One region of the Isoptericola sp. NPDC057653 genome, then DNA from elsewhere that is predicted to be linked to it. Evidence: riboswitches for the same ligand, from Rfam matches in the RefSeq annotation. Region 1 holds a riboswitch; each other region holds the start of a gene.
What was found. Region 1 has a riboswitch for thiamine pyrophosphate ahead of ACFU9A_RS12665 (bifunctional hydroxymethylpyrimidine kinase/phosphomethylpyrimidine kinase). Riboswitches for the same ligand answer to the same signal wherever they lie in the genome.
Positions count from the first base shown of each region.

Region 2: it holds a riboswitch for thiamine pyrophosphate, as region 1 does, so the genes downstream of both, thiO (glycine oxidase ThiO) here and ACFU9A_RS12665 (bifunctional hydroxymethylpyrimidine kinase/phosphomethylpyrimidine kinase) in region 1, are expected to answer to the same signal.
Region 3: it holds a riboswitch for thiamine pyrophosphate, as region 1 does, so the genes downstream of both, ACFU9A_RS15885 (ECF transporter S component) here and ACFU9A_RS12665 (bifunctional hydroxymethylpyrimidine kinase/phosphomethylpyrimidine kinase) in region 1, are expected to answer to the same signal.
Region 4: it holds a riboswitch for thiamine pyrophosphate, as region 1 does, so the genes downstream of both, ACFU9A_RS19575 (thiamine ABC transporter substrate binding subunit) here and ACFU9A_RS12665 (bifunctional hydroxymethylpyrimidine kinase/phosphomethylpyrimidine kinase) in region 1, are expected to answer to the same signal.

Region 1 covers NZ_JBHVHP010000002.1:314,753-321,658, reverse strand. Annotated here, with positions in the region: gene ACFU9A_RS12675 (ABC transporter ATP-binding protein) at 1-561, opposite strand, end outside; gene ACFU9A_RS12670 (ABC transporter ATP-binding protein) at 558-2,423, opposite strand; gene ACFU9A_RS12665 (bifunctional hydroxymethylpyrimidine kinase/phosphomethylpyrimidine kinase) at 2,785-4,437, opposite strand; TPP riboswitch at 4,428-4,543, opposite strand; gene ACFU9A_RS12660 (hypothetical protein) at 4,622-5,266, shown strand; gene ACFU9A_RS12655 (YcnI family protein) at 5,343-6,119, shown strand; gene ACFU9A_RS12650 (copper resistance protein CopC) at 6,116-6,742, shown strand; gene ACFU9A_RS12645 (hypothetical protein) at 6,872-6,906, shown strand, end outside.
Region 2 covers NZ_JBHVHP010000001.1:1,731,421-1,738,326, forward strand. Annotated here, with positions in the region: gene ACFU9A_RS07840 (ABC transporter ATP-binding protein) at 1-823, opposite strand, end outside; gene ACFU9A_RS07845 (DUF3817 domain-containing protein) at 914-1,309, shown strand; gene ACFU9A_RS07850 (ThiF family adenylyltransferase) at 1,306-2,520, shown strand; gene ACFU9A_RS07855 (thiazole synthase) at 2,611-3,423, opposite strand; gene thiS (sulfur carrier protein ThiS) at 3,433-3,678, opposite strand; gene thiO (glycine oxidase ThiO) at 3,675-4,889, opposite strand; TPP riboswitch at 4,879-4,981, opposite strand; gene thiE (thiamine phosphate synthase) at 5,013-5,672, shown strand; gene ACFU9A_RS07875 (hypothetical protein) at 5,813-6,493, shown strand; gene ACFU9A_RS07880 (OmpA family protein) at 6,490-6,906, shown strand, end outside.
Region 3 covers NZ_JBHVHP010000002.1:1,024,764-1,031,669, forward strand. Annotated here, with positions in the region: gene ACFU9A_RS15880 (ATP-binding cassette domain-containing protein) at 1-992, opposite strand, end outside; gene ACFU9A_RS15885 (ECF transporter S component) at 996-1,631, opposite strand; TPP riboswitch at 1,625-1,737, opposite strand; tRNA gene ACFU9A_RS15890 (tRNA-Ala) at 1,888-1,960, opposite strand; gene ACFU9A_RS15895 (histidine phosphatase family protein) at 2,050-2,739, opposite strand; gene rsfS (ribosome silencing factor) at 2,736-3,182, opposite strand; gene ACFU9A_RS15905 (hypothetical protein) at 3,179-4,276, opposite strand; gene nadD (nicotinate-nucleotide adenylyltransferase) at 4,269-4,886, opposite strand; gene ACFU9A_RS15915 (hypothetical protein) at 4,906-5,055, opposite strand; gene ACFU9A_RS15920 (glutamate-5-semialdehyde dehydrogenase) at 5,149-6,459, opposite strand; gene ACFU9A_RS15925 (alpha/beta hydrolase family protein) at 6,503-6,906, opposite strand, start outside.
Region 4 covers NZ_JBHVHP010000003.1:543,698-550,603, forward strand. Annotated here, with positions in the region: gene ACFU9A_RS19570 (ABC transporter permease) at 1-815, opposite strand, end outside; gene ACFU9A_RS19575 (thiamine ABC transporter substrate binding subunit) at 815-1,897, opposite strand; TPP riboswitch at 1,970-2,074, opposite strand; gene ACFU9A_RS19580 (DUF4235 domain-containing protein) at 2,214-2,480, shown strand; gene ACFU9A_RS19585 (PAS domain-containing protein) at 2,557-3,342, opposite strand; gene ACFU9A_RS19590 (sulfite exporter TauE/SafE family protein) at 3,617-4,546, opposite strand; gene ACFU9A_RS19595 (RrF2 family transcriptional regulator) at 4,755-5,213, opposite strand; gene ACFU9A_RS19600 (AGE family epimerase/isomerase) at 5,210-6,481, opposite strand.

The DNA.
Region 1 (6,906 bases):
GAAGATCATGAGCATGAGCGAGGACACGACGCCGGTGAGACCGCCGTCGAGCAGCTCGCGCAGGGCCTCGAGGTCGGACGTCTGGCGGCTGATGATCCGGCCCGACGTGTACGACTCGTGGAACTCCAGGCTCAGCAGCTGGGTGTGCCGGAAGACGCGCCGGCGCAGGTCCAGGAGCACCCCCTGGGCGATCCTGGCCGCCTGCCGCACGTAGGCGCCGGCGCAGAGTCCGCCGACGACGGCGGCGACCAGATAGGCCGAGCCCACGATGACAAGCGTGCTGACGTCCCCGCCCATGAGGTCGGGCACCGCCGAGTCGATGGAGAGGGACACGAGCCACGGGCCCGCGACCTGGCCGAGGGTCGAGAGCACGACCAGGACGCCGGCGAGGCCGAGGGCCCCGAGGCGCGGCCGGAGCATCTCGCCCAGCAGGCGCATCGAGCGGGACCGGACGGCGCGCGACGTCTCCTTGTCGAGACGGGTGGCGTCGTCCGCGCTCGCGTCGGTGGGGCGACGTCGCCCCTGGTCCCCGGCGGGGGCGGGGGTGCTGGGGCGGCTCACCGCTGGACCTCCTCGGTCTGGGCCTGCTCGGCATGGTCCTGCTCGGTGCGGTCCTGCTCGGCCCGGGCGCGGTCGGGCTCTTCCCGGCCCGAGTGCTCGGCGCTCTCCTCCCAGTCCTGCTCGAGGCTGGAGATGACGTGCCGGTAGTGGGCGTCCGTGGCGAGCAGCTCGCTGTGCGTGCCCACGGCCGTGATCCGCCCGTCCTGCAGCACGGCGACCCGGTCCGCGAGCGCCACGGTCGACGGGCGGTGCGCGATGACGAGGCTGGTGGTGCCGTCGAGCACGGACCGCAGGCGGGTGGTGACGGCCTCCTCGGTCGCGACGTCGAGCGCGGACAGGGGGTCGTCGAGGACGAGCACCGCCGGCCGGGCGGCGATGGCGCGGGCGAGGGCGAGGCGCTGGCGCTGCCCGCCGGACAGGGACAGCCCCTCCTCCCCGATCCGCGTCTCGACGCCCTGGGGCAGGTCGGCGACGAAGCCGGCCTGGGCCACCTCGATCGCCTCGTGCAGCCGGCGCTCCCGCTCGGCCTCGGGGACGGCGTCGGGGCCGGCCTCCGGGACGCCGAGGAGCACGTTGTCGCGCACGGACGCGGAGAACAGCGTGGGGTCCTCGAAGGCGACCGCCACGGCGCGCCGCACGTCGTGGCGCCGCATGCGGCGCACGTCCACGCCGTCGAGCAGCACCTCGCCGCCCGTGACGTCGAAGATGCGCGGGACGACCATGGCGAGGGTGGACTTGCCGGACCCGGTGAGGCCCACGAGCGCCGTGGTGGTGCCGACCGGCAGCTCGAGGTCGACGTGCTCGAGCACGGGGCGCGCGGAGTCCTCGTACCGGAAGGTCACGTCGCGCAGCTCGAGCTGCCCGCGGGAGGCTCCCACCTCGACCGGGTCCGCCGGGTCGGCGAGCGGGTTCGGGGTCTCCATGACCTCGAAGAAGCGGTCGACGGCGGTGCGGGCGTTGAGCGTCATCGAGAGCGTCATGCCGAGGTCGACCACGGGGCCGTTGATCACGGCGGCCGTGAGGAAGAACGCGACGAGGCTGCCGACGGTGATCTGCCCCTGGGCGGCCAGGACCGTGCCGAGCACGAGGCACACCGCGAGGGTGACCTCGGGGATGAGCTGCAGCGCGGTGGTGACGGTGGCCTGGTTGCCGGCCTTGCGGATCTCCGTCTGGCGCAGCTCCTCGGCCTGGTCGGTGAACGAGTCGAGGGCGTCGCGGCCGCGGCCGAAGGCCTTGAGCACGCGGATGCCGTGCACGGACTCCTCGACGGTGGTGGCGAGGTCGCCCGACTGGTCCTGCGAGAGGCGCGCGATGACGCGGTAGCGCCGCGAGAAGCGGAACGCGATGACCGTCACGGGGATCGCGCCCGCGAGGTAGACGAGGCCGAGCCAGCCGGCGGTGGCCAGGAGGATCCCGACGCCGACGACGATCGTCACGGCGCTGACCACGAGCTGCAGGAGGCCGAAGATCAGCCACCGGCGGAGCAGGCCGAGGTCGCCCATGATGCGGCTGAGCAGCTGGCCGCCGGGCCACCGGTCGTGGAACGCGACCGGGAGGTCCTGCAGGTGGCGGAACAGCGACATGCGCATCTCCGCCTCGATCCGCGTGCCGGGGTACATCACGAGGTTGCGCCGCAGCAGGACGAAGCCGGCCTCGGCGACGCCGAGCACGAGGACCAGGACGACCGGCACGACGAGCGCGCCCAGGTCGTGGGCGGCCGCCCCCTCGGCGAGCGGACCCTCGACCAGGGTCTGCAGCACGCGCGGGATCGCGAGGGCGGCGAGGCTGGCGCCCAGCGCGGAGAACAGGCCGCCGATGAGGCGGGGCACGGCCGGGCGCACGTACGGGTACAGCCGCCGCACCGACGCGATCGTGGAGAGCTCGGAGCCCGCGGGGGCGGCCGTGGCCTGCGGGCCGGCGGGACCGGGCGGCCCCGACGACCGGCCGGGCGGGGTGCCGGGCGCGGCGGGTCGGCGCGCGGCGGAGGAGGCGGAGCTCCTCCTCGGACTGTCGGAGGGATCGGCGCCTGCGGCGCCTCTGCTGCTGCTGCGCGGTGCGCGCGTTGTGTCGGGCATCACCACCATTCTGACACCCGCCACCGACACGCTTGCCCCGGTCACCCCTCCTTGGCAAGCGTTTGCCCGGCACGCGGTGAAGGCGCGGCGAAGGCATGGCGCCGGGCTGACCCGGCGGGTGACCCGAGGCGCCCCGGCGCGGCGGACCTCACCCCGCCGCGGCCCCGGCGAGCGCGACCGCACGGGGCTCGGCGGCCTGGTCGAAGAACGCGAGCTCGTGCTCGCACGCCCGCTGGAAGGCCGCCGCCATCCGCGCCCGCGTGGCGGGCCCGGCGTCCCCGGCGGCGCGGCGCAGGACGGCGACCGCCCGGCGGGTCGAGGCGGCGAACTCCTCGTCGGCGTAGGTGCCCAGCCAGGCGGAGTACGGGTGGTCGGGGCGGTTCAGCGCGGCCAGCCGCTCCCCCACGTCCTGGTAGATCCAGTAGCAGGGCAGGACGGCGGCGACGAGCGTCGCGTAGTCGTCGCCCGCGCCGCGCAGGTGCTCGAGGTACGCCGCCGTCGTCCGGCTGGCCGGCACGTCGGTCGGCTCGCCGCCGAGCCAGCTCGTGTGCAGGTCGAGCTCCGTGACGAGCGCGCCGTGCGCCCCGCCGGCCCAGAAGGTCTGCTCGGCGCGCGTGGGGGCGAGCTGGCTCGCGCGGGCCAGGCAGCGGGAGTACTCGCGCAGGTAGATCGCGTCCTGCTCGAGGTAGGTGCGGAACCGGTCGGCGGCGAGCGACCCGTCGCCGAGCGCGCGCACGAACGGCAGCCCGTCGATCGCGGCGCGCACCGGGGCGGCGGCGTCCCACCACCGGTCGACGGCGGCCCGGCCGGCCGCGGCGGCGGCACCGTCCTGCGCACCCGGCCGCTCCCGCTCCACCGCGCCCGACGGGGTGCTCCCCGCGAGATGGTCGACGGGCCCGTGCCCGCCGCCGACGCGCAGCGCCTCCCCCGCCCGGATCGCGGCCGCGAGCCACGCCTTCGTGTCGCGCAGCGCCTCGGCCCAGTCGCCGGTGCGGGCGTACCGGGCCGCCAGCCCGCTCGACAGGGAGCAGCCGGTGCCGTGCGTCGCCGTCGTACGCACCCGCTCGCCGGCCAGCTCCAGCAGCACGCCGTCGGCACCGACGAGGGCGTCCGGGGCGCCGGCGCCGTCGTCGCCGGTCAGGTGGCCGCCCTTGGCCACCACGAGCACGTCGTGGCGCGCGGCGAGCCGGCGCGCCTGGTCGAGCGCCGCGGCCCAGGAGGCGGCCGGCGGCTCCTCGACGAGCACCGCGAGCTCCGGCAGGTTGGGCGTGACCACGTCGACCCTCGCGAGCAGGTCCCGCACGGCGCGCTCGGCCGTCGGGTCGAGCAGGCGGTCGCCGCTGGTGGCCACCATCACCGGGTCGAGCACGACGGCCGGGCGGGGCGACGTCGCCCCGCGCGGCAGCCCGTCCAGCCACGCCCCGACGGCCCGCGCGACGGGCGCGGCCGCGAGCATCCCGATCTTCACCGCGTCGATCGCGACGTCGTCCGCGAGCGCGTCGAGCTGGGCCGTGAGGAACTCCGCGGGCGGCACGTGCACCCCCCGCACGCCGCGGGTGTTCTGCGCCGTCAGGGCGGTCAGCGCCGCCATCCCGTACCCGCCCGCGGCCACGACCGCCTTGAGGTCCGCCTGGACCCCGGCGCCGCCCGAGGGGTCGGAGCCCGCGATCGCGAGGACGCGGGGCCGGCTGGGCGGGGCCGCGCGGTCGGTGGTGCCGTGCTCGGTGGTGCCCTGGCCCGTGGTGCCACGGTCGGTGGTGCCCTGGTGGGCGGAGCTGTCGTGACGTGCGCGCACGCTCATGCCGACATCCCTTCGCTAGTGCGAGCTAGATCAGGTTCGACGGGTGTGATCTCAGCGTCCAGGCGCCGGCCGGGGCCGACGGCGGGAGGCACCCCGTGTCGTTCGGCGCCACCGTAGCCCACCGCCCGCGAGGGGCGTCCGCGCGTCCCACCAGGCGCGTCGCCCGCCGGGATAGGGTGCGGGGGTGTCCGTGGTCGTCCGTCGTGTGCGCGAGCTCCTCGTCGCCGGCACGACGCTCAGCATCGCGGCCGCCGCCCACCTCCTGGCCGGCGGCTCGCTGCCCGGTGCACCCCTCGCGTGGCTGGTCGTGCTGGCGCTCTCGGCGCCCGTCGCCGTCTGGACGGCGCGACGCCGCCTGACGCTCCGTCGCCTGCTTCCCGCGATGGTCGCGCTGCAGCTCGTGCAGCACTCCGCCCTGTCGGTGCTGGGCGCCGCCCCCGCCGGTGACGCCGGGACGACGGCCACCGCCCTCGCCGGGCACGCCGGCCACGACCTCGGGCCCGGCTCATTGCCTCCCGCGGCCGGCGTCGCCACGCACCTGGAGCACGCCGCGGACGGCGGCACCACCACGTGGATGCTCGCCGCGCACGCCGTCGCGGTCGTCCTGACGGCGCTGCTGCTCGCCGCCGGCGACCGGGCCGCGGCGAACGTCGCCTCGCACCTGGCGCACGTCGCCCTGCTGGTGCAGGGCCCCCCGGCGCTGCCCGTGGTGCGGCGCGGCCCGGTCGTCGCCGGGCCCGCCTGGCGCCCGCTGCCCTGGGACGCCCGCCGCCGCCCCGCGCCGCGCGGACCGCCGTCGTGGCGCGGCGCGCTCGTGCGCGCCGCCTGAGCCTGCCCCGGTCCGAGGTCGGACGGGGCGGGCCCCGCCGTCCCACGACCCCCTCGAACCACCGGAGCAGACAGCCATGTCCTCGACCACCCTTGCCCGCACCAGCCCCCGCCGCGCCGCCGTCGCCGTGCGCACCCGCCGGCTCGCCGGCGCGGCCGCCCTCGCCGTCCCGGCCCTCGTGCTCGGCGCCGCCGCCGCGTCCGCGCACGTGACGGTGACGCCGGACTCGGCCGAGTCCGGCGCCTACGCCACCCTGACCTTCAAGGTCCCCAACGAGTCCCCCGAGGCCTCGACGACCGCCGTGACGGTCGCCCTGCCGACCGACACCCCGTTCACCAGCGTGTCCGTCGAGCCCGTCCCCGGGTGGAGCGCGAAGGTGACCCGGGCCGCGCTGCCCGAGCCCGTCGACGTCCAGGGCACCACCCTCACCGAGGCGCCCGCGAGCGTCGAGTGGACCGCCGACGACCCGGACGCCGGCATCGCGCCCGGAGAGTTCCTCCGCTTCTCGGTCTCGGCCGGCGCCGTGCCCGACGGCGTCGACACGATCACGCTGCCGACCACGCAGACGTACTCCGACGGCGAGGTCGTCGAGTGGGACCAGCCCGCGACGGGCGACGACGAGCCCGAGCACCCCGCCCCCGTGCTGCAGGTCGTCCCCGCGACCGGGGGCGACGCGCACGGCGCCGCGTCCGACACGGCGGCGCAGGCGTCGGACGGGGCGGGCGCCGACGGCGGCTCCGGCGACACCCTGCCCCTCGCGCTCGGCGCGGCCGGCCTCGGGCTGGGCCTCGTGGGCGCGGTGACGGGCGTCGCCGCCCTCGCCCGCACGCGCGCCCGGACGGGGCAGCAGTGACCCGCCGCCGGCGCGGCACGGCCCGCCGCGCGCTCCTGGCCGGCGCGGGCGCCGTCGGGCTCGCCCTCGCGGGCGCGGTCGGGCTGGCCGGGCCGGCGAGCGCGCACAACGTCGTCGTCGGGACGACGCCGGCCACGGGCTCGACCGTGACCGAGGCGCCCGAGTCCGTCGAGGTGACCTTCGACGAGGCGGTCCTCAACCTCGCCGCGGACGGGTCGAGCACCGTGATCTCCGTGACCGACGCGGACGGCACCGAGCACGCGACCGGGTGCCCCACCACCCAGGACCGCACGGCGTCCGTGCCGGTGACGCTCGGCCCGGCGGGCGAGTACACCGTGGACTGGCGCATCGTGTCCGCCGACGGGCACCCGACCAGCGGGCAGTTCGCGTTCACCTACGACCCGCCCGCCGGGACCACCGCGGCCACCCCGGGCGCCGCCGCCACGCCGTGCGGCTCCCCCGCCGCCGGCGCCGACGAGGCCCGGCCCGCGAGCGGCACCGGCACCACGGACGCCGGCGGCTCCTCCGAGCTGGTCGTCGTGCTGGGCATCGCGGGGGGCGTCGTCGTGCTCGCGGGCGCGGCCGTCCTCGTGGCGCTCCGCGTCGCGCGGCGCCGCGACTGAGGCACGACACCCGCCCACGACCGGTCAGGGCCAGGACCACGCGTGCGTGGCCCTGGCCCTGACCGGTCTCGGGGAGGCGCCGCGGCCGGGCGTCCCCGCACCTGCCGCGCGCCGCCTACGATGCCGACCATGGATGCGGGGCAGATCGTCGGGATCGTGACGGG
Region 2 (6,906 bases), on a different contig from region 1:
GCCACAGCACGAGCGCGGCGAGCAGGCCCGGCAGCAGCACCTGCAGCCCGTCGAGCACCGACTGCAGCACGGCCACGCGCACGCCCTGGTGGCGCACGTCCTGCGACTGGCGCGCGTACCGGGCGGCGAACTCGTCCTCGCCGCCGATGCCGCGCAGGATGCGCAGTCCGGAGACGGTGTCCGCGCCGAGCGACGTGAGCCGGCCGGTGGCCTCGCGCTGCGTGGTCTGGCGCGACTGCAGCGGCTTGACCAGCAGGCCGAGCACGACGGCGACCGCGGGGATGCCGAGCGCCAGGACCAGCCCGAGCTGCGCGTGCTGGGACAGCATGATCGCGACGACCACGACGTACGCGATCACGCCGCCGGTGAACCGGCCGGCCATGGAGAACATGTCGCCCACGCGGAGGGCGTCGTTCGCCACGGCGGACACCACCTCGCCGGTGGGGAGCTTGCGTGTGATCGCGTGCCCCGCGCGCGACGCCTTGTAGCCGACGAGCTGGGAGAACGACAGCGACGCCCGCACCCAGTTCTCGACGTCCCAGATGTGGTTGAAGATGCCGGCGACGACGATGACGAGCGCGGCGCCCAGCATCGCGCCGCACCACAGGAACAGCGGGCCGCCGAAGCCCTGCGACAGGCCCTCGTCGATGGCGCGACCGATCAGCAGCGGGGCCGCGGCCGACGCGAGCATCGCCACCACGCCCGCCACCAGGGACTTCGCCAGCACGTCGCGCTGGCGCCACCCCTGCCAGGCGAGGAGCTTGGCGGGGGACGTCAGAGGGGGGTTGCCCACGTCGGGGAGGGGGAGGGGTCGCACGGGGATCAAGCGTACGGAGCCGTACCGACACCGGGCGACGGAATAACGCGCGGGCGGGCGGGCCGTCGAGGTCCGAACCCCGCCTACGATGCTGGGGTGAGCACGCCGCAGCAGACCCCCGCCGCCAGCCAGGCCCAGGCCGAGACCGCCATCCGCAAGGCCCGCGGAGCCCTGAAGCGCTACCGGTTCATGGCGATCCTCACCGGTGTGATGCTGCTGATCCTGTGCTTCGAGCTGTTCTTCAAGTACGTGGTGAAGGTCGACGTCGTCGTCGACTACCTGGGCTGGGTGCCGTTCGCGCACGGCTGGATCTACGTGGTCTACCTCGTGAGCGTCCTCGACCTGTGGTCCAAGATGCGCTGGGGCTTCGGGCGGCTCGCCACGATGGTCTTCGCCGGCGTCGTCCCGGTGATGTCGTTCATCCTCGAGAAGCGCGTGCACGCCGGCGCGGACGCCAAGCTCGCCGCGCTCGCGGAGCGGTACTCGGCATGAGCGACCCGGCCGCCGTCGCCCTCGCCCCGCTCGTCGCGCCCGGCCCGGCGCTCGACGCCGCACGCCTCGCCCGGTACGCCCGGCACCTGCCGCTGCCGGGCGTCGGCGCGGAGGGGCAGCGGCGGCTCGCCGCGGCGCGCGTGCTGGTCGTGGGCGCGGGCGGCCTGGGCAGCCCGGCCCTGCAGTACCTCGCGGCGGCCGGGGTGGGCACGCTCGGCGTCGTGGACGACGACGTCGTGGACGTCTCCAACCTGCAGCGCCAGGTGGTGCACGGCACCGCCGACGTCGGTCGGCCCAAGGTCGACTCGGCCCGGGACCGCCTCGCGGACCTGGCGCCCGACGTCGCCGTCGTCGCCCACGCGGAGCGCCTGACCCCCGAGAACGTCCTCGACATCCTGCGCGGGTACGACCTCGTGCTCGACGGGGCCGACAACTTCCCGACGCGCTACCTCGTGTCGGACGCCGCGGAGGTCCTCGGCGTGCCGGTCGTGTGGGGCGCGATCCACCAGTTCGACGGGCAGGTGAGCGTCTTCTGGGGCGCGCCGCGGTCGGCCGACGGCTCCCGCGAGCGCGGCGCCACCTACCGCGACGTCTTCCCCGTGCCCCCGCCGCCCGGCACCGTGCCGGACTGCGCCACCGGCGGCGTGCTGGGCGCGCTGTGCGGCACCGTCGGGTCGGTCATGGCCACCGAGGCCGTCAAGCTGATCACCGGCGCGGGCACCACGCTGCTCGGCCGCATCGCGGTCTACGACGCCCTCGACCTCACGTGGCGGCAGCTCGCCGTCCGCCCGGACCCCACGCGCGAGCCCGTCACCGCCCTGCTCGCCGACGACGCCGCGTACGCGGCGTTCTGCGGCCTGCCCGCGCCGTCGGGCGGCGCCGCCGACGCGGGCATGGGCCCGGCGAGCGTCACCGCGCGCGAGGCGGCCGCGCTGCTCGCGGGCGACGCCCCCGTGGCGCTCGTCGACGTCCGCGAGGACTGGGAGGCGCAGGCCCTGCCCGTCGCCGGGTCGCGGCTCGTGCCGAGCGGCGTGTTCCTCGGGCCCGACGGCGCGGACGTGGCGCGCGCGGAGCTGCCCGTCGACCGCCCCGTGCTGCTGGTGTGCGCGGCCGGCGCCCGCTCGGCCCGCGTCGCCGACGTCGCCCGCGCGGCCGGGGTCGACGCCCGGTCCGTCGAGGGCGGCGCGCCCGCGCTCCTCCTCGCCGTCTGACGCCGAGGGGGTCCGCACACCTCGCGAGGTCGCTCGAGCACGGGCCCACCACGGCATGGTGCGGACCCTCGCACCGGGCGGGCGGGGCGGTCAGAGGGCGAGGTCGAGGCGGCCGTCGGGCGTCGAGCTGGCGAGGGCGCCCTCGCGCCGCGGGATGCGGCCAGCGCCGGCGGCGAGCCGGCCGGCCTGGACGGCCAGGCGCATGGCGTGCGCCATCCGGACGGGGTCCGCGGCCCGCGTGACGGCGGTGGCGAGCAGGACGCCGGCGCAGCCGAGCTCCATCGCGAGGGCCGCGTCGGACGCCGTGCCCACGCCCGCGTCGAGGATGACGGGGACCCGCGCGGCGGCGGCGATCGCCTCGATGTTGCGCGGGTTGAGCACGCCCAGGCCGGTGCCGATCGGAGCGCCCAGCGGCATGACGGCGGCGCAGCCGACGTCCTCCAGGCGGCGGGCCAGGATCGGGTCGTCGTTGGTGTACGGCAGCACGACGAACCCGTCGCGCACGAGCTCCTCGGCGGCCTCGACGAGGCCGAACGGGTCGGGCAGGAGGGTGACGTCGTCGGCGATCACCTCGAGCTTCACCCAGTCGGTGCCGCACGCCTCGCGGGCGAGCCGCGCGGTGAGCACCGCCTCGCGGGCCGAGAAGCAGCCGGCGGTGTTGGGCAGGGCGCGGATCCCGAGGCGCTCGAGCAGGCCCCAGATGCCACCGTCCTCAGCGCCCGCCCCGCCGGGCCGCACTGCGACGCGCCGCATCGCCACGGTGGTGAGCCCGGTGCCGGACGCGACCAGCGCGTCCTCGAGCGTCATGAGGTTGGCCGCCCCGCCCGTGCCCATGACGAGGCGCGAGCCGATCGTGGTGCCGGCGATCTCGAGCGGGTCGGCGAGGGTCGCGGTGCTGGTCATGGTTCCTCCTCAGCCGCCCTGGACGGCGGTGACGATCTCGACCCGGTCGCCGGGCGCGATCCGGGTGCCGGCCCACAGGCCGCGGGGGACGACGGCGTCGTTGACGGCGACGGCGATGCCCTGCACCGTGCCGTCGGCCACGAACGCGGGCACGAGGCCGGCGACGAGCGCCTCGACGCCGTCGCCGTGCGGCCCGTCGAGCGGGTAGGGCTCGCCGTTCACGACGGCGGTGGGGGCGGGGGGCGCGGCGGTCATCGGACGGCTCCTTCGGTACGGCGGGCGGGGGAGGGGGCGAAGCGCCGCGGGTCGGCGGCGGCCAGCGCGGGGTCGGGGGCGGGCGCGCCGGTGAGCGCGGCGACGACGGCGTCCGCGGTGAGCGGCGCGAGCAGCACGCCGTTGCGCCCGTGGCCGACGGCGGCCAGCAGACCGGGGGCCGCGGTGGCGCCGACCAGGGGCAGGTTGTCGGGGGTGGCCGGGCGGGCGCGCGGCGTGACGTCGACGAGCGCGGCCTCGTCGATGCCGGGCACGAGGGCGCGCGCGTCGCGCAGGAGGGCGAAGACGCCGCCGGCCTCGGCCCGGCGGTCGTCGGGTCGCTCCTCGCTGGTGGCGCCGACCACGACCTCGCGGTGCGCGGGCCCGCCGCCGGGGCCGGTCCCGGTGCCGGGCGCGCGCGGCACGAGGTACACCGGCCGTCCCTGCACGGTGCCGCGCACCACGTGCTCGAGGGCGAGCCCGGGGCCGGCGTCGAGCCGCAGGGTGATCCCCTTGACGGGCCGGACGGGCACGGGCGCCTCCGGGACGGCGTCGAGCAGCGCGGCCGCGGGGACGGCGCCCGTGGCCAGCACCACGGCGCCCGCGGCGTGGCGCGCGCCGGCGTCGTCCTGCACCGCGACGACCCGGCCCGCGCGGTCGCGCTCCAGCCGCACGGCGGCACGGGGGACCAGGGCGTCGCCGAGCGCGGCGCGCAGCGCGGCGTGGGCCCCGCGCGGGTCGACGGCGAGGTCGCCCTCGACCGCCGCCGCGCCCGCCAGGCGCGGGCCGAGGTACGGCTCGCGGCGGCGGGCGTCGGCCACGGTGAGCTCGGCCGAGCCGAGCCCCCATCCGCGGTGCAGCGTCAGGACGCGGCGGAGCAGGGCGAGGTCGTCGGCGTCGTACGCGACGGCGAGGGAGCCGGCCCGCTGCAGGGGGACCTCGCGGCCCGACGCGGCGGCGAGGTCGGCGGCGAAGCCCGGCCAGCGCGCGGCGGACGCGAGGTTGAGCCGCGTCAGCTCGTGCTCGCCGAAGTCGGCCTCCGCGACGGCGGCCAGCATGCCCGCGGCCGCGCGGGTCGCGCCGTCGCCGGGGGCGGGGTCGAGCACCGTGACGGACATCCCGGACGCGGCGGCGCGCCACGCGACGGCGAGGCCGACGATGCCGCCGCCCACCACGACGACGTCGCGGGGGGACGGAGGGACGGACGTGGGCATGTGCGCTCCCTTCGCTGGCATGACCCAGATCAGGTTCGACGGTCGGCTCCTGCGCCCTCTCAGCCCCGAGCGGGGCTCCCGTGCGCCGTCACTGTAACCCGGGCCGTGGTTACCCTGACCGGCGTGACCACGACCAGCGCCGCTCCCGGCACGACGCGCGCCCGCCTCGCCGCCGCCCGCCTGTACCTCTGCACCGACGCCCGCGAGGACCGCGGCGACCTCGAGGACTTCCTGCACGCGGCGCTCGCGGGCGGGGTCGACGTCGTGCAGCTGCGCGACAAGACCCTCGACGTGGCGCGCGAGCTCGAGCTGCAGGAGGTCGTGGCCCGCGTCGCGGCCGAGCACGGCGCGCTGTGGGCGGTGAACGACCGGGCCGACGTGGCGGCGGTGACGGGGGCGCCCGTGGTGCACATGGGGCAGCGGGACCTGCCCGTCCCGGCCGTGCGGGGGCTGCTCGGTGCGGCCCCGGTGCTGGGCCGCTCCACGCACTCGGCGGCGCAGGCGGCGCAGGCCGAGGCGGACCCCGAGGTCGACTACTTCTGCGTGGGCCCGCTGTGGGCCACGCCCACCAAGCCCGGCCGCGCCGCGGTGGGCCTCGACCTGCTGCGGGAGGTCGCCGCGACCCGTCCCGCCACGCCGTGGTTCGCGATCGGAGGCGTCGACGCAACCCGGCTCGGCGAGGTGCTCGACGCGGGTGCGGACCGGGTCGTCGTCGTGCGGGCGATCACGCAGGCGCCGGACCCGGAGCGTGCCGCGCGCGAGCTCCGCGAGCGCCTCGGCTGACGACCCTCTCCCCGTCGGGCGTGGGTCGCCGATGGGGAGGTCTCCCCGTCGAGACCTCTCGCCCCGGGCGGGCGGCCCGTGCCAGGGTGAGGCCGACCCCCCTCACGGCCGGCGACGGCCGCCCGGAAGACGGAGCATCCATGACCGCACGGCCCTTCGCCCGCGCCCGCACGGCCACCGCGCTCGCCCTCGCCGGCTCCCTCCTGCTCGCCGGGTGCACCGGCGAGGCGGACGACGACGCGACCGCCACGACGGGCGGCCCGGAGCTGGGCGCGGACGCCGAGCAGGCCGCGGCCGGCCCCGGCACGGCGACCGTCGCCGACCAGGCGATGGCCGAGCAGAAGCTCGCCACGCCGCACGGCTCGGACGCCGCCCCGGGCGGCGAGGTGACCGTCACGCTGCGGGCGGTCGAGGTGGGCGACGGCGTGATGACGGTCCGCTGGGCGCTGCGCTGGGACGACGACGCGGCACCGGCCGACGCGGGCGTCAGCTGGTACGACATGTCCGTCGAGCCCGCGACGACGGTGACCGACCGCGCGGGGCTCAAGGCCTACCGCCCGTTCTGCACCGAGGGCGCCTGGCAGGAGGACACCGACAGCGCGACCGACGCGGCCCTCGCGCAGATCCGGTGCCGCGAGTCGATGCTCGTGTCCCCGCTCGAGAAGCACTCCTTCGAGTTCCCCAACCACGGCGCGGTCGAGGTGTCCGCGGTGCTGCCCGCGCCGGAGGGCGAGCCCGCGACCGTCGACGTCCTGCCCGCCGAGGGCCTGCCGCTGTTCACGGACGCGACGGTCACCTACCGCGACGGCGCCGCCGAGTGAGCGTCCGCCGCGCCGTCGCCCCGCTCGCCGCGGCCCTCGCGCTCGTCGCCGCGGGTGCGGTGCCCGCCGCGGCGACGACGGACCCGTCCGCCTCGCCGGCGGCGACCGGCTCCGCGGCCGTGGCCGACCCCGACCTGCTGACGGCGGCCGAGGACGCGCTCGCGGAGGCCCGCGCGCGGGTGGCGGGAGCGGAGACCACCCCGGAGATGGCGGCCGACGCGGCGGTCGACCTCCGCGCGGCGGACTCCACGTTCGCGCTGCGGCCGGACGACTCCACCACCGTCCTGGAGAAGAAGCGGGAGAAGAAGGAGGACACCGTCGTCACGCTCACCGCCGACCTGCTGTTCGAGTTCGGCGAGGCCACCCTCACGCCGGAGGCGAGGGCGGCGGTGGCGGAGCTCGCCGAGGACGTC
Region 3 (6,906 bases), 710 kb from region 1:
GCGAGGCGGCCCCGCGCGGGCCGCAGGTGCCCGGCCAGGGCCGCGACGAGCGTGGACTTCCCGGCCCCCGAGGGGCCGGTGATCGTGGTGAGGCGGCCGGCGGGGAGGCGGGCGTCGACGCCGTCGAGCGCGCGGGTGGTGGTGCGACCGTGCAGGCCGCGCGTCGTGAGGTCGACGCCGAGCGCGTCGACGGTCACGTCGGGCCCGGCGTGCTCCGGCGCGACCAGCGCCGCGGGCACCGGCAGCGGGGTGGGCGCCGGCACCCCCGGGAGCCAGACGCCGGCGTCCGTGAGCGCTGCCCGGAGCGCGGGCTCCGACCCCGGACCCGGCGGGCGCAGCGCGCCCGGCGCGACGTCGTGCGTGACGACGCCACCCGGGCCGAGCACGACCACCCGGTCCAGGTGCTCCAGCCACAGCCCGACCTGGTGGTCGACGACCACCAGCGAGGTGTCGGTGCCGGCGAGCGCGTCGAGCACCGCGGACCGCACCTCGGCCGCGGCGTCCGGGTCGAGCATGGCGGTCGGTTCGTCGAGGAGCAGCAGGTCCGGGTCGCGGGCCAGCGCGCCGGCGAGCGCGAGCCTCTGGAGCTCGCCGCCCGACAGCGCCGACGTGGGCCGGTCGAGCGGGTACCGCAGGCCCACGCGGTCGAGCGCCCCGCGGGTGCGGCGCCAGATCTCGTCGCGCGGCAGGCCCGCGTTCTCGGGCCCGAACGCGACGTCCCTGCCGATCCGCTCGGCGACGACGGCGGCGCCCGGGTCCTGCAGCACGAGGCCGACGACGCCGTCCACGTGCGCGGTGCCGGACAGGTCGCCCGGCAGCGGGTCGCCGAGCACGCCCGCCAGGGCGTGCAGCACGGTCGACTTGCCGGCCCCGCTGGGCCCGACGAGCCCGACCCGCTCCCCGGCGCCGACCGTGAGGTCGAGTCCGTCGAGCACGGGTGCCGCCCGACCGGTGGGGCGCCACGTGAGGCCCTGCAGCCGTGCGCGCGCCACCCCTCAGCCCCGGGCGGCGCGGTCGGCCAGGTCCCTGCCGGGCCCGAACGCGTCGAGCACGCCGGCGCGGGCGAGGGCGCGCACGAGCGCCGCGCCGCCGAGCCCGGCGAGGAGCGCGCCGGACAGCGCGAAGAGGCCGAGGTAGGCGAGGCGGAAGCCCCACTGCCAGTCGGGGTAGTAGGCGAACCACTCGTAGACGGCGCCGCAGGCGCCCGCCGCGGCGCCCGACAGCGCCGCGACGGCGCTGCCGAACCGCCGGTACAGGAACAGCGCCAGCACGAGCTCGACGCCGAACCCCTGCACGACGCCCGAGACGATGGCGGAGAAGCCCCAGCCTGCGCCGAGCAGGGCCTCGACGCTCGCGGCCACGACCTCGGTGAGCAGCGCGGCGCCGGGCTTGCGGACGATGAGTCCGCCGAGCACGCCACCGAGCAGCCATCCGCCGCCGAGCAGGCCGGTGGCCGGCGGGAACACGACGACCAGACCGGCCGAGAGCAGGTGGTAGAGCTGCGTCCAGCCCCAGAAGACGACGCCGACGGCGACGCCGAGCATCGCCATCGTGACCAGGTCGACGGTGCGGTACCGCAGGTTCGCGCGAACCGTCCCGAGGACGGTCGGACGTGCGATGGGCGCGGACATTCCAGGTAACTCCCTTCGCCGGTGCTAACCGGAGCAGGTTCCAAGGGTCTGCGGCTCGTGCCCGCACTCTCAGCGCCCCTTCGACGGCGCTCCCCTGTCATGGGTGTCTTCAGATGTGGCGGCCGACGACGCGGCCGCAGCCCACCCTAGGCGACCGGTCGCCGGGCGCAAGGTCGTCCCGCAGCGTGGGCCGGCGCGAGACCCCGCACATGCGAGAAGGCCCGGAACCTGAGGGTTCCGGGCCTTCTCGTCGGGGTGGAGCTGAGGGGACTCGAACCCCTGACCCCCTGCATGCCATGCAGGTGCGCTACCAGCTGCGCCACAGCCCCGAGAACCGACTCTCGTGGCCGCGAGCGACCGACGATTCGTCTGATTCGGTGTGTTCCTCCGGTCTTGCGCCCCTCGGAACGTCGATATCTTAGGCAGACTTCGGGTCAGGTTCCAAATTCCAGTCCGGACCGGCCTGCCAGTGGTCCAGCGGGTATCCGGCGCCCACGTTGTGCGCGACGAGCCGCCAGGCCGGGACGGCGCCCTCCCCCGACCGGTGCAGGTGCGACCAGTGCACGTTGTGCATGCCGGCCAGCCCGCGCCACGAGGTCGGGTCGAGACCGAGCAGGGCCGTGACCCCCAGGGAGATCGCGGCGCCGTGGGAGACCAGCACCAGGGTCGCGTCGTCGTCCAGCTGCTCGGCGTGCTCGGCGACCGCCTCGGTCATCCGCGCGGCGACGGCCGCCTTGGACTCGGCCCCCGCGCCCGCCGGCTCGGCACCCCGCCGCCAGGCGGCGTACTCCTCGGGCCAGCGCGCGGAGATCTCCGCGCCCGTCATGCCCTCCCAGTCGCCGAAGCCGCGCTCGCGGAGCCGCACGTCGGTCTGCACCGGGGCGCCGCCGAGCGCCTCCGCGTACGCGGTCGCCGTCTCGAGGGCGCGGCCCAGGTCGGAGGACACGATGCGCGTCGCCCGGTGCGACGACGCGAGGGCGGAGCCGCCCTCCCCCGCCTGCCACCGGCCGACGTCGTCGAGGGGGATGTCGATCTGCCCCTGCAGCCGCAGGGACGCGTTGTACGCCGTACGGGCGTGGCGGAGCAGGACGACCGTGCCGGCCGTCACCGCTCGTCGCCCGCGAGGCGGATCGCTCCGTCGCCCGCGGCGTCGCCGTACTCCGCCGCCGCGGCCGCGCCGTCGCCGCCCCGCGCGTCCTCGGGCAGGTCGATGGCGGGGCAGTCCTTCCAGAGGCGCTCCAGCGCGTAGTACACGCGGTCCTCGGCGTGCTGCACGTGCACGACGACGTCGCCGAAGTCGAGCAGCACCCAGCGCGCCTGCGCCTTGCCCTCGCGACGGATCGGCTTGGCGCCGGCCTTGATCATCGCCTCCTCGACGGCGTCCACGATCGCCGAGACCTGGCGCTCGTTGGTGCCGGACGCGATGAGGAACACGTCCGTGAGGACGAGCTGCTCGCTCACGTCGAGCGCGATGATCTCCTGCGCCTTGCGGTCCGAGGCGGCCCGGGCGGCGGCGATCGCCAGCTCGACGGCGCGGGGGGTGGCGGTCATGCTGCGGCTCCAGGCTGGGGTGTCGTGAGGGAGTGGGTCACCGCGGGTGCGGCGGAGTCGGTGCTGAAGCTCTTGTCGTCCGAGCCGGCGAGCAGGAGCTTCCACACCAGCAGGCCGAGCACGAACGCGACGACGACCAGCACGATGTAGTGCAACCAGGTGTAGGACGCCTCGGGCTCGTCCCAGTCCTCCTCGTCGTCCTCCTCGACCTGCGGCGCCGCCGAGCGGGCCCGCACGGGCTGCTCCGAGGCGACCAGGGCGTCGAACGGGGACGCGGCGGGGCGCGCGGGCGCGGCCGGCGCGGCGCCCGCCGTCGGGCGCGAGGGCGGGAGGGCGGCGGGCCGCTCCGCCGCGGGGCTGGCCCAGGGCAGCGGCGGGGGCGTCGACGAGGCCGGCGCGCTCGCGGGCGCCGCCGGCGCGGCGGCCCGGGCGGTGGGCGCGGCGGTCGGCGCCGACGGCGCGCCGAACGGCGAGTCCGACCCGGTGGTCGCGAACGGCGAACGACGCGGGGGCCCGTCGGGGCGCGGGGCCACCGAGGCGGGCGGGGTCGCCGCGGGCGGGGCGGCGCTCGCCGGGGAGGACAGGGGCGGCAGCGTCGTGCCCGTCGGGGCGGGCGAGGGCGCGGCCGGCGGTGCAGCGAAGTCGCGTCGCATCGAGGTGCGCGTGGGGGCCGCCTGGGCGCTCGGCGCCGCGGGCCGCGACACCGGGGCGGGCGCGACCGCGCGGGACATCTCCCCGGTGGGGCGCTGGATGGGGGCCAGGCGGCCCGTCTCGTCGAGGCCGCGCACACCCGCCGAGGCCGACGGCGGCCGGACCATCGGCGCCGGGGCGGGTCCCGCCGCGGGGCTCTGCTCGCGCAGCGACCGGCGCGACGGAGCGCTGGTCGGCGGCGCGGCGAACCGGGACGCGGGGGCACCGCCCGCCGACCCGGCGGGCGGGCCGAACGGGGACGGCGCCGCGGGGCGGCCGTAGTCCGGGCCGGCCGCGGGCGGCGGCGCCGCCGGGGCCTGGGGGGCCTGCGCGGCGGCGGCCGCCTGCTCCCGCTCGCGGATCTCGCGGCGGGTCAGCGGGCGGGACGGGTTGTTGTCACTCATCGAGACCTCGATACAGACCGTGCTTGGCGATGTACTGGACCACGCCGTCCGGCACCAGGTACCACACCGGTTGACCGGCCTGCGCCCGGCGACGGCAGTCGCTCGACGAGATCGCCAGCGCCGGGACCTCCAGCGTCGTGACCCCGTCGTGGGGCAGTCCGTCCACCGTGAGCTGGTGCCCCGGCCGCGTGACAGCCACGAAGTGTGCCATCTCCCACAGGTGGGCGGCATCCTTCCAGGTGAGGATCTGCTCGATCGCGTCGGCGCCGCTGATGAAGAACAGGTCGGCGTCGGGGCGTTCCTCGCGCAGGTCCCGCAACGTGTCGACGGTGTACGTGAGCCCCGGGCGGTCGATGTCCACGCGGCTCACGGTGAAGCGCGGGTTCGACGCCGTCGCGATCACCGTCATGAGGTAGCGGTGCTCCGCCTCGGAGACGTGCTGGTGCTGCTTGAAGGTCGGCTTGCCCGTGGGGACGAACACGACCTCGTCGAGATCCAGCAGCGCCGCCGCCTCGCTGGCGGCGACCAGGTGCCCGTGGTGGATGGGGTCGAACGTGCCGCCCATCACGCCCAGGCGCGGACGGCGCGGCTGCGACGACGGCTCGTTCACGCTGGCCGGACGGCGGTCGTCAGTGGCGGTTGGACACGTTGCGGAAGGCGTACGTCACCACGAGCGCGGCGACCAGGCCACCGAACGCGAGGAGACCCATCGCGATCGGGGAGATGGTCTCGGCGTGCTCGGCGGCCTCCTGGGCCACCTGGACGGCGGTGTGCAGCACGGGTTCCTCCTGTGCGTCGTGGGTGCGGCAGGTGCGATCGGGGCCCAGTCTCTCACGGGGCGGGAGCGGGGCCGACGGGCGACGGCGGGGCCGTCAGGGCCGGACGTGCCCGTCGCCGTGCACCACCCACTTGGTGGTGGTGAGCTCGGCCAGGCCCATCGGGCCACGGGCGTGCAGCTTCTGCGTGGAGATGCCGATCTCGGCGCCCAGGCCGAGCTGGCCGCCGTCGGTGAAGCGCGTCGACGCGTTCACCATCACCGCCGCGGAGTCCACCTCCGCGACGAACCGCTCGGACGCGGCGAGGTCGCGGGTGAGGATCGCCTCGGTGTGCCCGGACGACCAGGTGCGGATGTGCTCGATGGCGTCGTCGAGGGAGTCGACCACGCGCACCGCGAGCTCCAGCGCCAGGTACTCGGTGGCCCAGTCGTGGTCGGTCGCGGGCAGCACCTCGACGGCCTCGGGCGCCAGGGCGACGGAGCGGGAGTCCCCGTGCAGCACGACGCCGGCGCCGCCGAGGGCGGCCAGGGCGGCGGGCAGGAACGCCTCCGCCGCGTCGGCGTGCACCAGCAGCGTCTCCGCCGCGTTGCAGACCCCGACGCGCTGGGTCTTGGCGTTCAGGACGATCTCGACGGCCTCGGCGACGTCGGCCGTGGCGTCCACGTACACGTGCACGTTGCCGACCCCGGTCTCGATGACCGGCACGGTAGACGACTCCACGACGGTGCGGATGAGGTCCGCGCCGCCGCGCGGCACGAGCACGTCGACCAGCCCGCGCGCCTGCATGAGGGCGACACCTCCGGGGCGGCCGTACGCGTCGATGGTCTGCACGAGGTCGGCGGGCAGCCCCTGGGCCGCGAGCGCCGCGCGCAGCACGTCGACGACCACCGCGTTCGACGACGCCGCGGCGCTGCCGCCGCGCAGGATCACGGCGTTGCCGGACTTCAGCGCGAGCCCGGCGGCGTCCACCGTGACGTTGGGGCGGGCCTCGTAGATCATCCCGACCACACCCATCGGCACGCGCAGCTGACGCAGCCGCAGGCCGTTCGGCAGCGTCTGGCCGCGCACGACCTCGCCCACCGGGTCGGGCAGCCCCGCGAGCTCGCGCAGCGCGTCGGCGATGGCCCCCACGCGCTCGGGCGTGAGCGCGAGGCGGTCGAGTAGCCCGTCGCTGAGCCCGCGCTCCCGACCCCGCGCCAGGTCGTCGGCGTTCGCCGTCACGATCGGGCCGGACGAAGCCACGAGGGCGTCGGCGAGCGCGCGCAGCGCGGCGTCCTTGGTGGCCCGGTTCGCCGTCGCGAGCGTGCGGGACGCGACCTTGGCGCGCCGCGCGACGTCGCGCACGGCGACCGCGACGTCGGCGCCCTGGTCGCTGCCGGCCGTCTGCTCGGAGAGGGTCGTGGTCATCCCCCGAGACTACGATGCCGCGCCCGACGGAGGGACCCCCCTCTCACCAGGAGGGACGGGGCGCGCGCGGGGGCACGAAGCGCGTGAACGCGGGGGCGTGGTCGAAGGTCTGCAGGGTGACGACCTCGAAGGTCGCCCGGTAGTCCGGGCCCAGGGCGGCGGCCGCGCGGTTCAGCCGCCGCGGGGCGAGCGAGGGCCACCGTCCCGTGTCGATCCGGCGCTCCAGGGTGCGCAGGGCCACGAGCTCCTCGCCGAGGCTGACCGACAGGTGCGCCCCGCGCTCGACGTACAGGCTGCGGAGGTTGCCGGGGTGGCCCACCTCGCGCACCCGCTGCGCGAAGGACCGCTCGCCCGACGGCGGCGCGCCGCCGTCGCCCGTCGTGTGCAGGGTGAGGACCGGGGACGGCGTCGTGCCCTCCGGCCGGTGGGCGACCATCGCCGCCCGGG
Region 4 (6,906 bases), on a different contig from region 1:
CCCACCACGACGAGCTGGAGCACCGAGAGCACCGCCGCGGAGCGCAGGTCGAGGAACTGGGTGGTGCGGATCCAGATCTCCGTCTCGATGGTGCCGTAGCGCAGCCCGCCGAGGACGAGCACGACGCCGAACGCCGTCGCGCAGAACAGGAACACCACCGCGGCGGCCGAGGCGATCGCCGGCCCGAGGGCGGGCAGCGTCACCGTGCGGAAGGCGCGCCAGGGCGTGGCGCCGAGGGCTCGCGCCGCCTGCTCGGCGCGCGGGTCCAGGCGCTCCCACATGCCGCCCACGGTGCGCACCACGACGGCGTAGTTGAAGAAGACGAGCGCCAGCACGATGCCGGCGAAGCTCTCCTCCAGGTGCGCCCAGCCGAGCGGGCCGCCGGGGGCGAACAGGGCGCGGAACGCGACGCCGACGACCACGCTGGGCAGCACGAACGGCACGGTGACCAGGCCGCGCACGAGCGTGCGCCCCGGGAAGCGGCACCGGTACAGCACGTACGCGCCCGGCAGGCCCAGCAGCACGGACAGCACCGTGCCCGTGACGGCCTGCGCCAGCGTCTGGCCGACGATCCGCCACGTGCGCGGCTGCGACAGCACCTCGGCGAAGCCGGACAGGTCGAGCGCGCGACCCGCCGCGGTCTCGGTGAAGAACCCCTGCAGGACGAGCGACACCACGGGCCACGCGAAGAAGACCGCGAGGAACCCCAGCGGGAGCACGACGGCGGCGCCCCAGCCGAGCCAGGCGCCCCAGCGGTCCGCGCGCCACCGCGCCGACCGGGTGACCCGCGCGGCCGGGACGCCGGTGCGGCGCATCAGTCGACGACCGTCGCCGTCCACTGCTCGATCCACTCGTCACGGTGCGCGGCCACGTCGGCGGGCGCCACCTCGAACGGCTTGTCGGCCAGGGGTGCGAACTGCTGCCAGTCGGCGGGCAGCTCGACACCCGGGTCGGCCGGGTACATGTACATCTGCCCGGGCACGTCCGCCTGGAACGCCTCGGAGGTGAGGAAGTCGACGAGCTTCTCGGCGCCCTCGGGGTTCGCGGCGCCCGTGAGCACCCCCGCGTACTCGACCTGCCGGAAGCACGTGCCGAGCATCGCGCTCGTGGTCGACGACTTCCCGTCGTCGGTCACGGTGAACGCGGGGGACGTCGCGTACGACAGCGCGATCGGGCGCTCGCCGCCCTCGCCCGCGCCGGAGAAGTCCACGTAGTACGCGTCCTCCCACGACTCGGCCACCTTGACGCCGTTGGCGCGCAGGTCGGACCAGTAGCCCTGCCAGCCGTCGGCGCCGAACGCGCCGATCGTGGCGAGCAGGAACGCGAGGCCCGGCGACGACGTCGCGGGGTTCGTGACGACGGTCAGGTCCTGGTACGCCGGCTTCGCGAGGTCCTCCAGCGTGGCCGGCGGCGTGACGTCGTTCTTCTCGAACCAGCCGTCGTCGAGGTTCATGCAGACGTCGCCCACGTCGACGGGCGTCAGCGTGCCCGCGAGGTCGTCCGGCGCGTACGCCGCGACCCGCGGGTCCAGGTCGGCCGGCTGGTACTTCTGGAAGACACCCGCGTCGACGGCCCGCGACGCGTAGGTGTTGTCCACGCCGAAGACGACGTCGCCCAGCGGCGCGTCCTTGGTGAGCACGAGCTGGTTCACCAGCGTGCCGGCGTCGCCCGGGGCCACCTGCTTCACGGTGAGGCCGGACTCCTTCTCGAACGCGGCCAGCACGTCGTCGGAGACGGCGAACGAGTCGTGCGTGACGAGCGTGAGGGTGTCCGACGCGCTCGCCGCGTCGTCCGGCCCGCTCCCGCCGCCGCACGCCGCCAGCAGCGGCAGCAGGGCGACGACGGCGACGCCCGCCGCGGCCGTCGTGGTCCGGGGCCGCGAGGTCCTGTGGGTCATGCTGTCCTCCTCAGAGTGCGAGAAGGGGGTCCTGCGGGCACCCGGCACCGTTGTGGTGCGGCCGTCCCGCAGGGAACGAGATTCCCGACTTCCTCCACCGGTCCTAACCGGGTCAGGTTCGAGGGTCTGCGGCGTTCCGCACTCTCAGCGCCGGTGGGCGCTCCCCTGTCGTATCACCACGAGCCTACACACCGGCGCCGCGCTACCGTGGTCCCGTCCGCGGGGCCCTGGTGTGACATGCCTGACGTGCCACGACGCCCGCGGGCACCGTACGACGACGCACCGGCCACGCCGGGGACCGACCGAGGGAGAGCACGTGACGGACACCGAGCAGCCGCTGGGCGTGAAGGTCGGCACGGTGGTGCTGACGATCGCCGCCGGATGGGTCGCACAGAAGCTGATCGGGGTGGTGTGGGAGAAGGCGACGGGCAACGTCGCCCCCACCAACGTGGACGACGACGAGATCTCCATCATCCAGGCCGTGACCTTCGCGGCCGTCTCCGGGGGCGTCGCCGTCCTCGCGAAGCGGCTCGCACGCCGGGGGGCCGTGCGCGCGGCCGCCCGCTTCATCCCCAGCCACTGAGCGCCGACGGCCCGGGCCCGCACCGCGCGAGCCCGGGCCGTCGCCCGTCCGGAGCCGCGCGTGCCGAGCGTGAGGGTCAGCGGCTCGCGCGGGGCCGACGGCGCGCGAGCTGCGCGTCGTGGCCGTGGGGCCGGTCCACCGGCCGCACGGCGGCGAGCGCGTGGCTCAGCCGGTCGGCCGCGTCCTTCGCGGGCGGCGCCCCCCGGACGACCTCCGCGGCGGTGAGCGCCGTGTCGCGGTCGCCGACGGGCCGCGAGAGCTCCTTCATCACCTGCTCGCCCGCGGACTGGGCGGAGACGCCCACCTGGGCGCCGACGTCGGTGAGCACCTCCGTGGCCACCGACTCGTCCACGCCGCAGACCGCCATGATCGCGCCCTTCGCCTGCTCCGACGCGGCGGCGGCGACGAACGCCCGCGAGACGGCGCGGTGGGCCTCGCGCTCCAGCGCGTCGCGCACCACGGGGCTGGTGTCGATGACGTAGCCGACCAGCTGCGACGACGCGCCGTCGGCGCCGTGCCGGGCCTGCCCGGTCACCACCACCGAGTGCGTGCGCCCGTGGTCGTCCACCACGCGGTGCCCGCCGGCGAACGGGCGCCCGGTCCCGAGCGCCACCGTCGCGGTGCGGGAGAGCCGCTCGCGGTCGTCGGGGTGCAGGTGGGCGCGGAGCACCTCCGGACCGGGCTCGATGGCCCCGGGCTCCCGCCCGAAGATCCGATAGACCTCGTCCGACCACCACCACGAGCCCGTGGCGACCTCGACGCGGTACTGGCCCACGAGCAGCTGGCTACCGGCGCCGAGCAGCTCCGCGAGAGCGACGAGCTCGCGGCGCTGGTGGTCGTTCGGAGTGCCGGGTATCGACATGGCTCACCTCCCAGTGCGGTGCAGCTGGGTCTGCCAGGCAGATCTCTTGGCTTCACACGGTACCGGGACGAGGCGTCGGCGCCACCCCGTGGAGGGGCTCGCGCGGGGGAAAATGCGGACCCGTGGCAACGGTGTGCGCCGGCGCCCGTCGCGCGGAGCACTCGACCCCGTGGTCGCGACCCCCCGGTGCTTCGGGGGCGCGACCACGGGGTCGTCGGTCGTGCGACGCCTCGGCCGGCGGGCGCGTCGTCCGCGGGCCGCCGGCGGGGCTGGATCAGACGGCGGGCGTCGGCGCGGGGGCCGCCACGGCCGCCACCTCGCCCTCCGCCTTCTCCTCCGCGAGCGCCTTGCGGTGCTGGCGCAGCGAGTAGACGACGGCGGCGGCCCAGCCCACCGCGATGATCCCCAGGACGAGCGAGCGCACGCCCGGGGCCACGGGGAACTCGTCGAGGCTCAGCAGGGTGCGCACGTTGGTGAGCACGATGATGCCGCCGACGGCGGAGCCGAGGACCCGCGGGGGCACGAGGCGCACCAGCCACGCGGCGATCGGGGCGGCGATGAGGCCACCGATCAGCAGCGCCAGGGCCCAGGACGGGTTGATGCCGGCGGTCCCGAGGCCGAACAGGAACCCGAGGCTCGCGGCCACGGCCACGAAGAACTCGCTGGTGTCGATCGAGCCGATCACCTTGCGCGGCTCCATCCGGCCGCTCGCCAGGATCGCGGGGGTGCCGACCGGGCCCCAGCCGCCGCCGCCCGTGGCGTCCATGAAGCCGGCCACGAGGCCCAGCGGGGTGAGGAAACGCTTGCGGAGCGGCTGGCCCAGGCGGTCGGTGCGCAGCCCGCGCAGCGTGAACCGGAGCAGCACGTACAGGCCGAGGCCGAGCAGCAGGATGGACATCAGCGGCTTGGCGATCTCGGTCGAGAGCCACGAGAGGAACGTCGCGCCGGCGAACGCCCCGACAGCACCGGGGATGCCGATCCTCAGGACGACCTTCCAGTCCACGTTGCCGAACCGCCAGTGGGAGACGCCCGACGCGAGGGTGGTGCCGACCTCCGCGAGGTGGACGGTCGCGGACGCCGCTGCGGGGTTCGTGCCGATCGCGAGCAGCAGGGTCGTCGAGGTCACGCCGTAGGCCATACCCAGGCTGCCGTCGACGAGCTGCGCTCCGAGGCCCACGAGGGCGAGGAGGACGAGAGTCCGCACGGGGGGTTCCCTCCGTCGGGGCGGCAGCCGTTCTGCCGCAACAGATAGAAGTTACCCGATCGGACCTATCGGATTCAACGGTATCAGGCGCCCGATCGCATGGTGAGACGTCGTCGACCGGTGGTCGCCACGCCGCGCGCGGGCGCGGCCGGAGCGCTCGCGCGCCCGGCCTCCTCCGACCGCGGCGGCCGTCAGGCTCGCGGGCAGGTCACGGGCTGTGCCAGGCGGACTCGTCGTCGGTGAGCCGGCGGACGGCGTCCGGCACGTTCCCGGCGGCGAGGTCGGCGAGGCTCACCTGTTCGAGCACGGCGCGCACGTTGACCCGGAGCGCCACCCACACGTGCAGCAGAGACGCCGCCGCGCCGGTGTACTCGAGGTCCGACGGCCGCGCGTCACGGACGAAGACGAGCGGTCCGTCGACGGCGCGGACCACGTCGGCGACGGTGACCCGGCTGGCCGGGCGCGCGAGGACGTACCCGCCGCCCGCGCCACGGCGGCTCGCCACGATGCCTTCGCGCCGGAGGTCGCTGAGGATCGCCTCGAGGAACCGGTGCGGGACCCCCTGGGCGCGGGCGAGCGACTCGGCGGGCACCGGCCCGCCGTCCTCCGCCGCGGCCAGCTCGGCGGCCGCGCGGACGGCGTAGTCCGCCTTCGCCGAGATCCTCATCGGTCGCGCGTCCCCGTCGACCCGGCGAGCTGCGCGCCCTCGAGCAGGCGGCCGGCGGCCTGCGCCGACCGCGCGAAGGAGCCGCTGAGCGGGAGGCTCGGAAGGATGACGGCCTGTGCCGCGTGGTAGACGTCGGGCTTCCCGACCCAGGTGCGCCCGGAGGGCACATTGTCGGTGTCGAGCTCGTGGAACCAGGAGCCGCGCTCGTGGTCCACCAGGTGGTCGTCGATCCAGCGCCACCAGCCGTCCGCGAGCTCGGCGTAGCGGCCCTCCCCCGTCGTGCGGTGCAGCACGTCCGCCGCGGCGGCGGCCTCCGCGGCCACCCAGTGGAAGCGGCGCGCCTCGACGGGGGTCCCCGACCAGTCCGTCGTGTAGACGAAGCCGCCCTGCGGCCCGTCCCAGCCGTCCTCGACGGCGCGGTCGAACAGCCGCCGTGCCGCGTCGGTGCGCTGCCCGACGGTGTCACCCGCGACGTCGACCTGCAGCAGCAGGCGCGCCCACTCGAGGCCGTGGCCGGGCGTCGCCCCGTAGGGCTTGAACGGGTCGTGCGGCCGGTCCGCGTTGTACTCGAGCTGCGGCACCCACGCCGAGTCGAAGTGCTCGGGGATCCGCCAGGCGTTGTCGCCGGCCCAGGAGATGACGCGGTCGGCCACGACCGCCGCGCGGTCGAGCCAGCGCCGCTCGCCCGTGGCGTCGTGCGCCGCGAGGAGCGCCTCCACGCCGTGCATGTTGGCATTCACGCCGCGGTACGGGTCGACGACGGACCAGTCGCGCGACCGCTCGTCCAGGTGGAGCCGGTGCCCGGCCTCCCAGAAGCGCTCGTCGAGCACGCCCAGCGCCGACTCCAGCAGCGCCTCCGCGCCCGGGGCGCCGGCGACGACGCCCGTGGAGCCCGCGAGGACGACGAACGCGTGCCCGTAGGCCTGCTTGAGCCCGTTCACCTCACCCGCGCCGGGCCCGCGCGACGCGAGCCAACCACCGTGCTCCCCGTCCGCCAAGGACACGGCGACGCCGTCCAGGCCGCGGCGCAGGAGCCCCTCGGCACCCTCGACCCCGAGCAGGTGCCCGAGCCCGAACGTGTGGGTCATCCGGCACGTGATCCACAGGTGCGCGGGCTGACTGGCGTCCACCGCGCCGTCGTCGTCGAGCCACCCCGCCGTGCCGTCCACGCCGAGCGAGGGGCGCGCGAAGTCCAACAGGCTGAGGAAGTGGTCGGCCCGCCACGAGGCGTCGGGACCGCTGGCAGGGAGAACTGGAGATCCGGTCACCGGTCGAGCCTATCGGGCCCGCGCGCCGACCGATGACAGCGCGGTCATCGTGGTCACGCGAACGCTCGGAGGCCGCCCTCGATCCCCTCTGCCCGGGGGAGCCGCTCGTGCGGGACCGCACCGGGCGGGGTGCGCGTGGCACCGCAGCGACGGTCGACGGCGGGGACGGTCAGCGGCGGGGACGGTCAACGGCGGCGCGCGTGTCCGCGGTCCCGGGCCCCGCCGCGGCACCTCGACCCGCGCGACGCCCGCAACCCCGGCTGCCGGCGCTCGTACCGGAGCACCTGGACTCGCGCGACGCCCGCGTCCCCGCCTGCCGGAGCCTCTGCCTGAGCGGGTGGGGATGGCAGGTGCGATCAACCGTCGCGATCAGCCGTCAGGTGCCAGGTGCCGACGGTTGGGCCGGCTCATGGTCTGTCGTGCCG